DNA from 2 places in the Fictibacillus sp. NPDC058756 genome. Region 2 is predicted to be linked to the other one. Evidence: predicted binding sites of a transcription regulator. Region 2 holds the regulator's gene; the other holds the start of a gene.

Region 1 (8,741 bases), on a different contig from region 2:
AGAAGGCTAAAGTTTTTTTGGCGAGCATAAAACTCTCAGGGCGAGCATAAATCCCCCAGGGCGAGCATAAATCCCTAGGGCTAGCAAAATTTCAATAATATCGAAGGCTCTCGCCAAACGAGAGACCTCATCATCCAATTCCCACAAAAAAGCCTCCTGCTACCTAAAGCAAGAGGCTTTCTCAATCATATTAATGACTCCCATGCTCCTCAGAATCATGTCCACCACCATGGTTTTCATGGTTCTCAGTCTTCGGTTCGTCATGTTTGTCGTGTTTTGCGTGTCCTGCTGTCAATACCCAGACAGAGCCGACAACGATTACGATCGCTACGAAAGCTGCGAATAGGATGTTACCTACCTGTACGCGGCCCGTAAGCTTAGTGCTCGATGAATTCTCTGTTAAGTGCATGAACATCAGGAGCTGCAGTGCGGCCTGCAAGATCGCAAATCCGAAAATAATAATTAAAATCCAAGTCAGTGATAAATCAGTTTCCAATGCAACCCATAATGCGAACAGTGTCAACACGATGGATAGCACGAATCCAATCAAGTGTTTCCAAGGGAATCCGCCATGTCCATTAGCTGCTGTTTTGTTAGCCATGATGCATCACCATCCCCATCAGATAAACGGCAGTGAAGATGAAAATCCACACAACGTCTAAGAAGTGCCAGTATAGACTGGTGATGAAAACTTTTGCAGAAGTGGCTGGCGTCAAACCGCGCTTAGCCACTTGGATCAATACCATCGTTACCCAGAAGATACCAAACGTTACGTGGGCACCGTGCGTACCTACAAGAACGAAGAATCCTGACCATGCTGCACTTGTACCAATGTTTGCACCCTCATGAATGAAGTGCAAGAACTCCTGAATCTCGAAGTAAAGGAATCCGAGACCCAACCCAAGAGTTATAATCATCCAAAGCATCAAGCCTTTTACATTATGACGGCGCATTTCGTGAACAGCGAGTCCACAAGTGAAACTACTTGTTAGAAGCAAGAAGGTTTGAATCAACAAACTCTTTATTTCAAACAGTTCACCAAGAGCCGGACCGTCAGCAATACGATGTGTTAATACCATATATGTTGCGAATAGCGTTGCGAACAACGCAATTTCTGCCCCTAGGAAAATCCAGAAACCGAGAATATTTAAACGCCCGACCTCCGAATGATACTCTAAAGGCGTGTTGGGGTCGTGTGTTTCTGCATGTGCCATTTTTTCACGCCTCCTTATTTAGAAATCTTTTCTGTTTCAAGTACTTCTTCAACACTTACATAATACCCGTCATCATATTCAAATGAACGATAGATCAATGTTCCGATAACACCGATTCCACCGAGAATCGCCATCCACATCCAGTCAAATACAAAACCGAATCCGAGAACGAAGAAGAACGATCCCATAATGAACGGTACACCAGAGTTGTTAGGCATATGAATCTTTTTAATATCTTTAGCAGTTAACTTCTCTACCTTGCCTGCTTGTTTCTGTCTCCAGAAATGGTCAAGACCAGTAACCTCTGGAATTTTAGCAAAGTTATAAAATGGCGGCATTGCTGAAGGAGTAGACCATTCAAGCGTACGGCCATCCCAAGCGTCACCAGTTGTTTCACGCTTCGCGAAACGGAAGCTGTAGTACATGTTGTAAACAAGAACTAAGAACGCGATACCCATCATGAATCCGCCAAGTGTAGAAACCATGTTCAGTGGACCCCAGCCAGACTCTTCGCTGTACGTGTAAACACGTCTAGGCATACCATCAAGACCTAGGAAGTATTGAGGCATGAAACATACGTTAAATCCGATTGTGAACAGCCAGAATACCCATTTACCGATACGTTCGTTCAGCTTGTAGCCAAACATCTTAGGGTACCAGTAGATTAGACCTGCAAAACAGCCAAACACTGTACCTGCGATCAGCACATAGTGGAAGTGAGATACCAGGAAGTATGTGTTGTGGTACTGATAGTCAGCAGCTGCCATTGCAAGCATGACACCTGTAACCCCGCCGACTACGAAGTTCACAATAAAGCCTAGTGACCAGAGCATCGGTGTTGTAAACTGAATCTTACCTCTGTACATCGTGAACAGCCAGTTAAAGATCTTAACCCCCGTCGGAATACCGATCGCCATTGTTGTAATGGAGAATACAGAGTTAACGGCTGCTCCTGAGCCCATCGTAAAGAAGTGGTGGACCCATACCAAGAAACTGTATCCAGCGATAAGAAGCATAGACCAGATCATGGCCTTATAACCAAACAACGTTTTTTTAGAGAACGTAGAAATAATTTCTGAGAAAATACCGAATGCCGGCAAGATTACGATATATACCTCTGGGTGACCCCACAACCAGAAGAGGTTTGCCCAAAGCATATCCATCCCTTCCCCTTGAAGAGTAAAGAAATGACTTCCGAATAAACGGTCAAATGACATAAGTGCTAGTGCTACTGTTAAAATTGGGAAAGCAAAAATGATAATAACCATTGTTACAAGCGATGACCAAGTGAACATCGGCATACGGAATAATGTCATTCCCGGTGCACGCATCTTAAGAATCGTAACAAGGAAGTTAATACCGGTTAATAATGTACCGATACCCGCAATCTGCAGACCCCATAAGTAGTAGTTCTGCCCTGGTCCCGGACTGAGTTCGTTACTTGCAAGCGGCATGTAACTCGTCCAGCCCGCTGATGGTGATCCACCGATAACAAATGAAATGTTAAACAGCATAGCACCGATAAAGAACGTCCAGAAACTTACGGCGTTTAAATATGGATAAGCTACATCACGAGCTCCAATCTGCAACGGGACAACTACGTTTATAATACCTATTAAGAACGGCATTGCCATGAAGATGATCATGATCGTACCGTGAGTTGTAAAAATCTCGTTATAGTGCTGCGAATCGAGGAACTTCGCCTCAGGAACAGCAAGCTGAGTACGCATTAATAGCGCATCGACACCACCGCGGAAAAGCATAAGAACGGCAGAAACGATATACATGATACCGAGTTTTTTATGGTCAACGGTTGTTAGCCATTCTGTCCATAGCCATTTCCACTTTTTATATCTAGTCAAGTAAAACAGGACCCCCACCATTGTTAAGACAATGGAAACGTCAGCCCCATAGATCAGCGGGTCGCCTGTTACGAAAAATTCATCCCATTTCATATTAAGTTGCCTCCTCTGTTAATGGGCATGTGAATCCCCATGAGACTCTGATTCTTCTTGTTCTTGTTGTTTCTTTTTCTTTTCTTCTTCACGTTTTTCTTTTGCTGCTTTGGAGTGAGGAATTAACGGCTCATAGCCTAATCGCTCACGAGCTTTAATCGCATAATCAGCTTCATCAGCATGGTTAACAAAACCTAAGTGAGTAGAAGAGAACGTCATTTCTTTCACGTGGCCAGGAAGCATCAGCTTATCGTATTGCTCCTTCGTCAGTTCAGGAGCATCAGCTTTTGTCTCACTCGCCCACTTTTCAAACTCTTCATCTGACATAGCCATTACATCAAACGTATGATCTGTGAACCCTTCTCCTGTAAAGTTGGAGTTTCGTCCCTCATATGTTCCTTGCTCATCAGCTTGCAAATAAAGCTTTGTCTCCATACCAGCCATCGCATACTTTTGACCGCCTAGCTGAGGAACCCAGAATGATGCCATAGAATCGGCTGAAGTCAATTTAAATAATACAGGCCGATCTTCAGGGATATGAAGATAGTTCACTGTTTCAATGTCTTGCTCAGGGTATGTGAACACCCATTTCCAATCGATAGAAGTTGCGTGGATGACCAATGGTTTTTGATCTTTCGTCTCTTCAGGAGGTCCTTCTAGAGAGTAGATCGTTTTAACCGTTGGAACAGCCAATGCAATGGTAATAATAATAGGAATGATCCACCAAATCGTCTCAAGCAAATGACTTCCTTCATTATCAGGATCATAGCCCTTATGATTTTTGCGGTCACGATATTTATAAACAATAAAAGCTGTAAGTGCATATACGACCAGCAAGATAAATAACATAAACCAGATCGAATACATAATAAGACCCTTCTGCTGTTCACCAACAGGTCCTTTAGGATCTAAAACCACCATATCGCTGCAGCCGCTTAGCATGAACACGGCCATCAATAACCCGAATGTTAAAAACGGCTTTAACCGTTGCATCACCAGGTCCACCTTCCTTTCTCTATTTAAAAGCATTCCTTTTGCCTTATTTAAATCGAACCACAAGTGATTATAGTACATTGTGAAACAAATCACAATGGATATCAAAGGCAAAACCAAATGACAAAAAACCTTTGCCTTCATAGTATCAGAATCCCTTGAAATGTGGCTTATCCGTAATTAAATGTCACGAGAACTTCAAATAAAGCTCACAACTTTATCACACTTTTGACATACAATGTTCACGAATTTGGAAGAGCCTTCATCTGCTGGTAATGGGATACCCGCTTTTAGAATGTTCAGTTTTTAATTTTTACCCTAATTGGAAAGGCTTCACACCTATTTAGCCAATTTTTACAAACATAAATAAAACGCAGGATCTTATTATCCTGCGCCTAATATTTATTCAGTTTTATCTTGATGATCCTATTTAAATTTTTCTGCAATCCATTAGAAAACGACCTCGCCCTAAGGCAAGATCGTCTCACTTATTTCTTAAGCACTTACCTCAACTTGATTTTCACTGTCATTGTAAGCATCTGTATCTAATTGTTTCTGAACTTTACTCGTTAACAGTCCCGATGTCATCGCGCCGCTCACGTTTACAGCTGTACGGCCCATATCGATCAATGGTTCAACTGAGATCAATAGACCAGCTAATGCAATCGGAAGATCCATAGCAGACAATACAAGAATCGCTGCAAATGTCGCTCCGCCACCTACACCTGCTACACCAAACGAGCTAAGCGCTACAACTACAACGAGAGTCAACAAGAACGATGGTGACAGCGGATCGATTCCGACAGTCGGAGCGATCATCACGGCAAGCATCGCTGGATAAATGCCAGCACAGCCATTTTGACCGATTGAAAGTCCGAATGAACCTGAGAAGTTCGCAATTCCATCAGGTACACCCATGCTCTTTTGTGTACGGATGTTTAGAGGAAGCGCTCCTGCACTTGTACGGGATGTAAAGGCAAAAGATAGTACCGGGAATGATTTTTTCATATATGTGATTGGGTTTAACCCAGCAAACGTCAACAATAACAAGTGAATTCCAAACATGATCAAAAGCGCTACATAAGAAGCAATAACAAACTTACCAAGCTTCGCAATCGCACCCATATCACTAAGTGCTACCGTTTTTGTCATTAAGGCAAGTACTCCGTATGGTGTTAAACGGAGAATCAGCGTTACAACACGCATAATCACAGAGTAAAAAGCGTCAACAATCTTTGCAAACAACTCAGCATGTTCTTCCTGCTTGCGCTTCACCCCCAGATATGCAATCCCAAGGAATGCCGCAAAGATAACAACTGCAATCGTTGAAGTTGGTCTAGCACCTGTAAAATCTAGAAACGGATTAGCTGGCAGCAATGATAGAATCTGCTGCGGCAATGTTAAGTCTTTCACTTCTGCAAAAGTACCTTCCATCTGCTCACCGCGCGCAGTTTCTGCGTCACCCTGTTCGATTTGAACAGCTTCAAGATCGAAAGCAACAGACGTTCCAATCCCAACAACCGCTGCTATTGCAGTTGTTCCTACTAAGATTCCGATAATTAATCCGCTTAATTTCCCGATGTTTCCTTTAAGGTTTAATCGAGTAAACGCGGATAGGATGGAAATGAACACAAGCGGCATAACGATCATTTTTAAGAATGTTACATAACCGCCGCCTACTAGATTGAACCAATCAGTGGATTTTGCTGCAACTTCAGAATCAGCACCATAGCCGTACTGAAGAACAAGACCGAAGAGAATCCCTAATCCAAGGCCTGTGAATACACGTTTAGAAAAGGAAACGTGTTTCTTTTGCATGTAAAACAAAACACCTAAAAGTATAAGCATAATTGCAATATTTGATAAAACTAAATAAGTAGTCACCTACAAGTCCCCCCTTTAGTTAACTAAAATAAATTAATACAATAAAACCTATCTGTCAAGTAGGAATTACTGAGGGAATATTTTTAGCAGTCACCTCCTCTTTTGCACAATAAAAAGGCAAGCCTTTCCCAATAGAAAGAACGAGCCTTTAGTGTGATTGTGTCTTCGTATTTTGTGAGATTATTTAGTTGTGTTTCAGATATATTCCTTCGAGAAATAAATTATGCTTGTTTTTGTAGCAAATTCATATGAGCAGGTGCTAAAATTTGGATATACAAAAGGAGGTCAAGATATGAAAAAAGTATTACTGTTTGTGTATGATTCTTTCGCTGAATTTGAAATTTCAATTTTAATCACTTGTTTAAATGGTTCTGACTATGAATTAGTTACATGTTCACCATATTCATCTGGCAGATCGGTTACATCAGCCGGCAAATTGAAGATCATGCCTGATATAACAATTAATGAAATTGATCCGGATGAATACTCAGCACTTATCATTCCAGGCGGAAATCCCTATCACTTGCTTGAAGACACTGGTGTGACAAACATAATTCGCACTTTTTTCGATAGCAATAAACTGATAGGTGCTATATGCGGAGGACCAGCATTGCTGGGAGCTGCCGGAATTCTGAACCACGTAAGATATACCGCTTCACTCACTCAAAATGACACACAATTTCTGCCTGTAATGAACTGGGACAACAAAAAAGAAGAACATCTTGTTGCAGATCAAAATGTAGTAACTTCTACAGGCTCAAACTACATCAGTTTCGCTGAAGAAGTATTGCGTCAGCTGAAAATTGTACCTGCAGATGAAAAAAATCCTTTGCAATATTTTAAAGAACCCTCTATGTCATAATTATTTGTTAGAGATCAACTCTTTAATTTCCTTTAAAACGGGCATGGTTTCCATGTCCTCTTCACTTACCTCTTCCCAGACAATCCCTGTCGGTTTTGGATAAGGTGATTTTGTTTCGATCAATCCTTTTTCAGTAGCAATCCAATCCACCGTTAAGTCAAACACATTAACAGGAATATTATCATCCACCAGCTAAGCACTTTGAATGGAAGTGATCACGGGTACTCCTTTATTCCCAAGCTCACGGATAATCGCATATTCCCTGACCGCATACCCTTCCCCTTTACCAAGTCTTCTGCCGTCACGGTGAATGGCAACCGATCCCACTACAATCAAGTCGATCGGAGGCATCTTAGATAAAGGAAGCACTTTCCCATAGTTCATAATGCTTGAAAGACTTGCCGCTTTTCTTTCCTCACCCTTCGGAACCCACTCCGGCTTAACTTGAATGAAACCATCCTTAAGTCTCGGCGTCGGCACGAGCAGCATTTTTCCGTCCTTTAAAATTTGAGTCCTAAGAGGCAGCTGAGGCGAATCAGGATTAACTTTGATGACTTTAGCTTCTTTGTATTCTTTCATTTCCGTTATGTATATAGCAGCAGCCTCTGCTCCTTTAAAATTAGGGATTCGATTTGTTAAAGGAAACGGAAATCTGCCCAGCTTTTCTTCAGTGAGTTTGTTCCAAATTTTATGTCTGATTTCATCCTTTTGGTTCATTATTGCATCTCCTCTTTGTTCTCTTAGGATAAAAGTCATTATTAAAAAGAGGACTATTCTCCTGTTTAGTGTAATAAATTGTGTGGGGGAAAGAAAAATTTTTTATTGAAATGGGGGATTATTTATATGACGCTATACGGAACACTTGTCTTGCTTCACATTATTGCAGCAGTTGTAGGTCTTGGCGCGAGCTTTGCGATGCCAGTCGTTACAAAATTCGCAAAAACTGCCGCACAGGCACGGTTTGCACTTGAAGTGAACGCAAAGATTGAAACCTTACCGAAGATTGGAAGCTTAACACTTCTTGCAACTGGACTTTTATTAGGTTATTTAAATTCTGCACTTTTTAGTGAAGTTTGGTACATCTCATCTCTGGTGATTTATGTTCTGGCACAAATACTTGTTATGGGCATCATTCCTAAGAAACAAAAACAAATGAGCGAAATTCTTGCATCACATGAAGGCGACGAACTGCCCGATTCTTATCGGACCGTTGATAAACAGCTTGACCCTTATGTTTATATTTTACACGGTTTAGCTGTCGTACTAATCGTTTTAATGGTTGTAAAACCTTTTTAGGTGTTCATAAATTCCCTCTCTCTTGGACACAATACGGTGTAAAGAGACGAGGAGTGAAAAACACATGGCACGCGGAAAAGAATTCGAACATAAGAAAAAGGGCCATCCAGGTCGCTTTCCAGATAATACACTGCAAAACAGACTCGTTCAAAAAAGTGACGAGACTGATTCAGCAAACCTGGCTACAAAAGAAGCTTTTAAAAATCGTACTGGAGAACAAGAATAATACACGAAGGCACTCATGGAATTTTTCTCCTTGGGTGCTTTTTCATTGTCACGATTCGTCATACACCTATTGAGTTCCTTCCCCATTCAATACTATAATCAAGAGTGTACAAATTACTGACAGAAAAGGTGTTATATAGATGAGTATTTTAACAGTACAAGGATTGAGCCACGGTTTCGGCGACCGTGCCATTTTTAACGATGTTTCTTTCCGTCTTCTAAAAGGAGAGCACATCGGTCTAATCGGTGCAAATGGTGAAGGTAAGTCTACCTTTATGAATATTATCACTGGTAAATTGAAGCCTGATGAAG
Region 2 (8,741 bases):
TAAGAACGAGCAGTTAAAGTATCAGCTGTTTGGCGGAGAAGATTATGTACTGACTGGAACGGTTGCTCAAGATCAGTTCGAACAATTAAGCATATTGTTTCAACAGCATTCTTCTGAGATATTTGAAATTGGGAAAGTTGGAGAAGCTGGTAATGCAGCAGTTTATTTGTATCGAAACGAAAACGAATCATCAGAACGAATTACAAAACAAGGTTTTAATCATTTTAGGGAAAGGTAAGGGAAGTCATGAGTGTTTATCATTTTAAAACAAAGTCAGCGGAAGAAACAATGGCTTTTGCTGAAAAACTTGGGTCAGTCCTCGAAAAAGGAGACGTTCTTACACTGGCTGGAGATCTAGGCGCAGGTAAGACCACTTTCACTAAAGGACTTGCTAAAGGTTTAGGCATAACCCGTACCGTGAATTCCCCTACGTTTACCATCATTAAAGAATACAATGGTCGTTTGCCTCTTTACCATATGGATGTGTACAGACTGGAAGACTCTGATGAAGATTTAGGTTTTGAAGAGTATTTTTCAGGTGAAGGTGTTTGTGTGGTAGAGTGGGCGACCTTTATAGAAGAATATCTGCCAAAAGAGAGACTAGAATTGGTTATCTCGCACATTGGTGAAGACGAACGAGAAATACAACTAACTCCGCTTGGGGAAAGATACGAAGAACGTGTTAAGGAGATTATGCAATGAAAGTACTGGCAATAGATACATCCAACCTAGTTATGGGGATTGCCGTATTGGATGAAGGAAAAGTGCTTGGTGAATATATTACAAACTTAAAGAAAAATCATTCGATACGTGTGATGCCTGCGATCGAGCAGCTAATGAAAGAAACGGGTGTTAAACCTGCTGAACTCGATCGTATCGTTGTTGCTAAAGGTCCTGGCTCGTATACAGGTGTACGAATTGGCGTCACAATTGCCAAAACGCTAGCGTGGACATTAAAAAAAGAACTTGTAGGTATTTCAAGCCTTGAAGTACTCGCACAAAGCGGAAAGTATTTTAATGGTTTTACAGTTCCGTTATTTGATGCAAGACGCACACAGCTGTTCACAGGTCTATATGGACAAGCTGACTCAGGTGAATTTGGGAACCTATGGGAAGACCGCATTATCTTATTAAAAGACTGGCTTGAAAAACTGCAAACAACAGATAAGAAAGTTCTATTCGTAGGAAACGATCTTCCTATTCATCAGGAAACAATAACTGAGGTTTTGGGAAGTCAGGCTGTATTTGGACTTGTGTCTGATCATAATCCAAGACCAAGTGAGCTAGGACGAATCGGTATGCAGAGGGAGCCGGATGACATCCATTCATTTACACCAAGTTATCTCCAACTAGCCGAAGCAGAAGTAAATTGGCTGAAGTCCCAGGGCAAGTAGGTGTTTCAGGTGGGAGAGGCATATACTTATAGACTTGCAAAAGTAAGTGACATTGATGATATTCTTGGCATTGAACAGTCTTCCTTCACTGTTCCTTGGTCGAGAGAAGCTTTTTACAGAGAGATCGTTGAAAATCAATTTGCGTATTACCTTGTCATTGAGGATCATTTTCAGCCGATTGGCTATTGCGGCATCTGGCTTGTGATGGATGAAGCTCATGTAACAAATATTGCGATTCTTCCTTCATACAGAGGAAGAAAGCTAGGAGAACAGCTGATGAGAGAAGCGATGATTCTCGCAAAAAGACATGGGGCAGCAACGATGACGCTAGAAGCCCGTGTCAGTAATCACGTTGCTCAGAACTTATATAAGAAACTTGGATTCCAAGCAGGCGGAATTAGAAAAAACTATTACAGTGATAACGGTGAAGATGCGTTAGTTATGTGGGTGGAACTATGAAAAAAGATGAAATCATATTAGCAATCGAAACAAGTTGTGATGAGACAGCTGTAGCCATTGTAAAAAACGGCACAGAGCTATTGGCGAACATTGTGGCTTCACAGATTGAAAGCCATAAAAGATTCGGCGGAGTTGTGCCCGAGGTGGCGTCGCGACATCATGTGGAACAAATTACGATCGTTATTGATGAAGCGTTAAATAAAGCTGAGCTTGAGCCGGCTGATTTAACAGCCGTTGCTGTTACCGAAGGACCAGGATTAGTAGGCGCACTCTTAATTGGTGTAAATGCAGCAAAGGCATTTGCGTTCGCACACGGGCTGCCGCTTGTACCCGTTCATCATATCGCGGGACACATCTATGCAAACCGTCTTGTAAAAGAGATGACATTCCCGTTGTTGTCACTAATCGTTTCAGGCGGACATACAGAGCTCGTTTTAATGGAAGAACACGGAACCTTTAAAGTGATCGGGGAAACACGAGATGATGCAGCGGGAGAAGCTTATGATAAAGTCGCTCGTACATTGAACATGCCGTATCCAGGCGGTCCGCATATCGACAAGCTTGCACAAGAGGGTGAACCGAACATTGACCTGCCTAGAGCTTGGCTTGAACCTGAATCACTGGATTTTAGTTTCAGCGGATTAAAATCAGCTGTGATAAACACCGTTCATAATGCAGCACAGCGCGGAGAAGTAATTAAGCCAGAAGACTTGGCAGCAAGCTTTCAAGCAAGCGTTGTGGATGTACTTGTGGAAAAAACATTTCGTGCAGCTGATCAATCTAAAGTGAAGCAAGTTCTTCTTGCAGGTGGTGTAGCAGCGAACAAGGGGCTGCGCAAAGCATTGGAAGAACGATTTAAAGATACTGGATATGATTTAGTAATCCCACCTTTGCACTTATGCACAGATAACGCTGCTATGATTGCGGCAGCAGGAAGTGTTGCTTATCAAAAGGGTACACGGGCTGATATGGCACTCAACGGAGTACCAGGGCTGGATCTAGAAGCGCAATAATAGAGAAAAGAGGCTGACTTAAAAGTATAAAAACTTTTAAGGTCATGCCTCTTTTTGTATAACCTTTTATGTAACGTCCATTATTAATAAGATGGCAGGTTATCGAATAATACTCGATAAGATAGCTGAAATAGGAAGGTAATTACTTATTTCTTATTTTGTAAAAATAAAAAATTCGGGGCTGCCAAAAGTAAGTTTACCTTACTTTTGGGAAAGCCCCTTGTCGACTAAAAGAGACTTCTTTCGACATTCTTATTGTGGAAAAGTTATGCACAGGTTTGTGGATATTGTGGACAATGTTTGAAAGAGTTCTACAAATAAGGGTTCATGTTATACACAATTCACACAATGTATACACAATTTTCTGTGGATAACGTGGATAAGTAGAAAATATACTTATAAAACCTAATTTTGTCTTGTGGATAACAAAAAGCTGACAACCCTTTCATAAGGTTGTCAGCTTTTGAAAGCTAAGCATTCTGCAATTTTTCCCATTCTTCCATAAGGGTTTCCATTTCACTATTTAATGTATCTAACTGTGATTGAAACTCTTGTGTTTTCTCGTAATTTTGAAATACTTCAGGTTTGCAAAGTTCACCTTCTGCATACGCAATTTTGCTCTCAAGTCCCTCAAGAAGCTCTTCAATTTCCTCAATTCGGCGGTGTCGTTTACGATCTTGTTTCTTTGCTTCTTTGTCGATTGAGTTCTTGGCACTGTTTGATTGTACAGCGGACGGCGCGTTTGCAGTATTTTCGGTTTTTTGGCGTTCTGCAATTTCTTCGCGTGCTTTCATTTCGTTCTTTTTTTCTGTGTAATAATCGTAATCCCCTAGATACTCGGTAATACCATCTGGAGCCAGTTCCGCCACCTTAGTCGCGATCCGGTTAATAAAATAACGGTCGTGGGATACAAAAAGGATGGTTCCTGGATAATGAATCAACGCTTGTTCCAGAATTTCTTTGCTATCAAGGTCCAAATGGTTCGTCGGCTCGTCCAATAACAGCAGATTGCCTTTTTCCATCATGAGCTTAGCAAGGGCAAGCCGGGCTTTCTGGCCGCCGCTTAACTCGTTTACAAGCTTCAGAACATCATCACCGCTGAAAAGGAACTGGCCAAGGATCGAGCGGATTTCCTTTTCTGTTTTTTCTGGATAATCATCCCAAAGCTCGTTAAGAAGTGTTTTCCGGGAGTGAAGGTCGGCTTGTTCCTGATCGTAATGTGAAATCTTCAAGCTGCTTCCATAGCGAATATCACCTGTAATGAGCGGCAGCTGTTTTCTAATTACTTTTAATAGTGTCGATTTGCCGATCCCGTTAGGTCCGACGATTGCTATACTATCCTGACGGGTTACTGCCAGGTTTACATCTTTAAAAAGTGGAACTCCGTCTTCATAGCCGGTGCTCACTTCCTCCAGTTTCAACACATCGTTTCCACTTTGTCTTTCGATATCAAAAGAAAAGGAAGCCGATTTTTCTGATCCTGCAGGACGTTCCTTCAGCTCCATTTTCTCAAGCTGTTTACGCCTGCTCTGTGCGCGTTTTGTTGTTGAAGCACGCACGAGGTTGCGCTGAATAAAATCTTCGAGTTTAGCAACTTGGTCTTGCTGTTTCTCAAATTCTTTCATTTCCTGAGCATAACGCTCCGCTTTTTGCTCTAGATAACTAGAATAGTTCCCGGTAAATCGATAACAACGTTTTCTCGATACTTCATAAACGGAAGTCACAATTTTATCGAGGAAATAACGGTCATGGGAGACGATCAGAATGCCGCCCGGGTAACCCTGCAAATATTGTTCCAGCCAAGTTAATGTCTTGATATCAAGATGGTTGGTAGGTTCGTCCAGAATAAGAAGATCCGGCCTCGTTAAAAGAAGCTTTGCAAGAGCAAGCCTTGTTTTCTGACCGCCGCTAAGCGTATTGATTCTCGTGTCTCTGTCAAAATCGGCAAATTGAAAACCGTGAAGAACGGTGCGGATCTCAGCTTCGTATTGGTATCCGCCTTCGTCCTTAAATTGAATCTGCAGCTCATCATAATCTTTTAAAAGACGCTCATACTCAGCTGCATTTTCTAAAACACCCGGATCGCCCATGCGCGCTTCCATTTCACGCAGCTTCTTCTCTTTTTTGCGAAGAGGTTCAAAGACCGAGAGCATTTCGTTCCAGATCGTTTCATCTGAATCAAGGCCGGCATCCTGTGCGAGGTAGCCAGTTTTCACATCTTTCGGAATCATGACATGACCGGAATCGTATGAATACTCTCCTGTAATAACACGCAGAAGAGTAGACTTTCCTGCGCCGTTTCTGCCAACAAGCGCAATACGTTCTCCAGTTTGAACTTCTAATTTTATATTGGATAAAATGACGTCAGCGCCAAATGACTTTGTGACGTCTTGAACTTGTAATATAATCATTTCAATTCACCTCTATGAAAAAGGGTGATTTTTATTCAGGCTGTTGTCTTAACCTTCGCAGCTTGAAGGAGTTGCTTTCCGCTCCAGGATGCTCGCTTTCCGGGGGGCGTGCGGTGAGCCTCCTCTGCGCTTTGCGCCGTTAGGAGTCTCACCTGTCCCGCTTCATGAAAGTATCCTTGCTCCTGCGTCTACAAGTAAATGCTACCGATGTTAGCTTCCTCGTCGCATGCCTTGCGAGAAGCTTCTCAGATGGTAGGCACGCACCTTACGCTCCAACCAACAGTTCAATGAAGTTTAAAACAACAAAACTTATAGAAAAAAAGCCCCTAATTAATAATCTTTAACCTATCTATTAGTAGTTTAGCGCAGTTTGGGGATTCACGCCAACAAAGGGAATGTTCAACATTTTGCAATATTTACATGGAAGAAAATAACGACAATAAAAGCGGTTTCGTGTATATTCAACATGAGGAGGGGTTTTATGAAAGAGTTAACCCATTTTAACGAAGAAGGCCGTGCCAGAATGGTGGATATTTCAGAAAAAGAAACATCATATCGGACTGCCATCGCGCTCAGCGGGATAACCGTATCTGAAGAAGTCTTCCTTAAGATTAAAGACAACAAGTTCAAAAAAGGGGACGTTCTCGCAGTTGCTCAAATCGCTGGCATCATGGCAGCTAAAAAGACATCTGACTGGATTCCAATGTGCCACCCGCTCACATTAACCGGCGTTGATCTTTCTTTTCAATGGGACAAAGAAAGTGACGAAGGATACAAATTAAATATACAAGCTGAAGTAAGAACAAAAGGGAGTACTGGAGTAGAGATGGAAGCACTCACGGCCGCAACTGCTGCAGCTTTGACCGTATATGATATGTGTAAAGCAGCAGATAAAGGAATGATTATCGGTCCTACATATCTCGTTTCAAAAACAGGCGGAAAGAATGGGGATTTCGTACGCTAATCAAGCCCTGACAAAGTATGATACAATAAGAAAAGATAAGCTTTCTGAATATGGAGGGCCAATACATGAACCAAGATCAGCTAAAAATACCGCATGCTACAGCTAAACGGCTGCCATTATATTACCGGTTTCTAAAAAATCTTTCGTCCTCAGGAAAGCAAAGGGTGTCCTCTGCTGAATTGAGTGAAGCTGTAAAAGTAGATTCTGCTACGATACGAAGAGATTTTTCCTATTTTGGAGCGTTAGGGAAAAAGGGTTATGGCTACAATGTTAACTACTTGCTCTCATTTTTCCGCAAAACCCTTAATCAGGATGAAACAACAACGGTTGCTTTAATCGGAGTAGGTAATTTAGGAACTGCCTTTTTGCATTACAATTTTACAAAAAATAATAATACAAAAATAGAAGTCGCATTCGACGTAGATGAATCTAAAATCGGCACTGAGATTGCTGGCGTACCTATTTACCATACGAACGATATTGAAAGTGAACTTGAGAAACGGGGAATTGACGTTGCCATTCTAACTGTGCCGGTGGGTGCAGCCCAGCCGATCGCCGATCAGCTGGAAAGAGCGGGTGTAAAAGGCATCTTGAACTTTACGCCGGCACGTCTGACCTTGTCCTCAGAAATTCGTGTACATCATATCGATTTAGCTGTAGAACTGCAGTCACTCGTTTATTTTATGAAAAATTACTCTTAAAGGAGGAAGTACTATGTTAGGACCAGGAAGTATCGCAATAATTGGGCTTGCAGCTTTAGTGATGTTTGGACCAAAGAAGCTGCCTGAATTAGGAAAAGCAGCAGGGAAGACGCTTCGCGAGTTCAAGCATGCAACAAAAGGCATTATGGACGACGATGATAATAACAAAAAAGAAAGCGAAGAACCGAAGAAGTAAGGATGTTTTTCTATGAACTCTGAAAAAAGTATGACGTTATACGACCACGTTGGTGAGTTAAGAAAACGCATCATGTGGGCACTAATAGCTTTCTTTGTATTTCTTATCGTTGGATTTTTCTTAGCGAAGCATGTGATCGTGTATTTGCAAAGTGATCCAATCGCTAAAGATATTCAGATGAACGCATTTCATTTAACAGACCCATTGAATGTCTATATGACCTTCGCATTTTTTATCGGCTGTGTATTAGCAGCTCCTGTAATTTTATATCAGCTCTGGGCGTTTATCAGCCCGGGTCTTTACGAAAATGAACGAAAAGTAACACTGATGTATATCCCGATTGCCTTTTTGCTATTCTTATCGGGATTGGCATTCTCGTATTTTATTCTCTTTCCGTTTGTCGTAAGTTTTATGGGCAATGTTGCGACTGCACTTAGTGTTGAAGGAGAATACGGCATTCAGGAATATTTCTCATTTTTATTTAACATCACATTGCCATTTGGATTGCTGTTCCAGTTCCCAGTCCTGATCATGTTCCTAACCCGATTAGGGATTGTGACACCAGACTACTTAAAAAGAATTAGGAAAGTCGCTTACTTCGGGATTCTAGTTATAGCTGGGTTCATAACTCCGCCAGAACTAATGTCTCACTTAATGGTTACTTTTCCGTTAATAATTCTTTATGAGATCAGCATCATCATATCCAGAACAGCATATAAAAAACGAATGAAAGCAGAAGTGGAAGCTCTTGTGAAAGAGAAAGAAGCTGAAGTTGAATCTGCATATAAGTAATAAGAAAGAGGGTCTCTATAATGTGAGCCCTCTTTTTGTGTACTTCTTATGCAGTAAGGGATTTTACGGTACTTGTTCTTATATTTATTACATGTTTACGCAGAAAAGTTGTATTTTCACGCAATCGAGTGCTAGTTCCACGCAAAAATTTCCAGTTACACGCCAGCTGAGCTTTGGTCCACGCCAAATACTTAAGATTTCACGCGATAACCTAGAAATCTCTATACAAAAAGAAAAACTGCCTCATAAAGGACAGTTTTTTGTATCTATTTCTTTCGTTTTCTTTTCAAATGGTTATTTAACGCGAAATATCTGATGGCATTTGCGAAATCAAATGTTGCGACAACCATTGTTATTATCGTCCAGAAGCTTGTCATTCCGTACTCACTAGCATAATGAACAGCTAAGTACGTAAAGACGACTCCGATTCCTAAATATAAAAATGCCATAAACAAAGGTGATGTCTTCATAGCAGTCCTCCAAAAATCAATTGCGCTGTTTCTAGCTGTTTTTCCATTTCCTTTATCTTATCAGCAAGGAAAATCTGGACAATTAATACGAGTGTATTCATTGCGACGTGTGCTGCGATAGGGACGATAAGCCTTTTCGTCCGAACGTACAGAAATGCAAAGGTAAAGCCCATTGCTGTATAGATTAAGAGATGTGTAAAGTCCGCATGAACAGCAGCAAAAATAAGAGAACTGATCAAAGCAGATAGAAAGAAATTAAATCGTTTATGAAGTGATCCAAAAATAATCTTTCGGAAAATAATCTCTTCTAGTATTGGGCCGACAATGGCCGTGACAATCAT

Evidence for each region. Region 2 encodes Rex, which represses fermentation and respiration genes when NADH is low (regulators of the CRP and FNR family bind a similar motif). Its sites were predicted from a motif close to TTGTGAAATATTTCACAA; they were not measured.
Region 1: qoxA (cytochrome aa3 quinol oxidase subunit II) is a predicted target of Rex. The motif match lies at 4,243-4,260, and genes of this name have one in related genera.

What each region holds. Positions count from the first base shown of each region.
Region 1 covers NZ_JBHYPU010000002.1:145,323-154,063, reverse strand. Annotated here, with positions in the region: gene qoxD (cytochrome aa3 quinol oxidase subunit IV) at 191-601, opposite strand; gene qoxC (cytochrome aa3 quinol oxidase subunit III) at 594-1,214, opposite strand; gene qoxB (cytochrome aa3 quinol oxidase subunit I) at 1,229-3,169, opposite strand; gene qoxA (cytochrome aa3 quinol oxidase subunit II) at 3,188-4,165, opposite strand; gene ACFW35_RS17595 (L-cystine transporter) at 4,658-6,010, opposite strand; gene ACFW35_RS17590 (DJ-1/PfpI family protein) at 6,339-6,908, shown strand; gene ACFW35_RS17585 (hypothetical protein) at 6,909-7,097, opposite strand; gene ACFW35_RS17580 (5-formyltetrahydrofolate cyclo-ligase) at 7,101-7,625, opposite strand; gene ACFW35_RS17575 (DUF2269 family protein) at 7,752-8,204, shown strand; gene ACFW35_RS17570 (hypothetical protein) at 8,269-8,430, shown strand; gene ACFW35_RS17565 (ABC-F family ATP-binding cassette domain-containing protein) at 8,570-8,741, shown strand, end outside.
Region 2 covers NZ_JBHYPU010000003.1:4,478-13,218, forward strand. Annotated here, with positions in the region: gene thiL (thiamine-phosphate kinase) at 1-238, shown strand, start outside; partial or broken gene tsaE (tRNA (adenosine(37)-N6)-threonylcarbamoyltransferase complex ATPase subunit type 1 TsaE) at 247-757, shown strand; gene tsaB (tRNA (adenosine(37)-N6)-threonylcarbamoyltransferase complex dimerization subunit type 1 TsaB) at 735-1,394, shown strand; gene rimI (ribosomal protein S18-alanine N-acetyltransferase) at 1,404-1,853, shown strand; gene tsaD (tRNA (adenosine(37)-N6)-threonylcarbamoyltransferase complex transferase subunit TsaD) at 1,850-2,866, shown strand; gene abc-f (ribosomal protection-like ABC-F family protein) at 3,337-5,277, opposite strand; gene moaC (cyclic pyranopterin monophosphate synthase MoaC) at 5,759-6,241, shown strand; gene ACFW35_RS18230 (redox-sensing transcriptional repressor Rex) at 6,307-6,942, shown strand; gene ACFW35_RS18235 (twin-arginine translocase TatA/TatE family subunit) at 6,956-7,138, shown strand; gene tatC (twin-arginine translocase subunit TatC) at 7,151-7,930, shown strand; gene ACFW35_RS18245 (YdiK family protein) at 8,197-8,400, opposite strand; gene ACFW35_RS18250 (CPBP family intramembrane glutamic endopeptidase) at 8,397-8,741, opposite strand, start outside.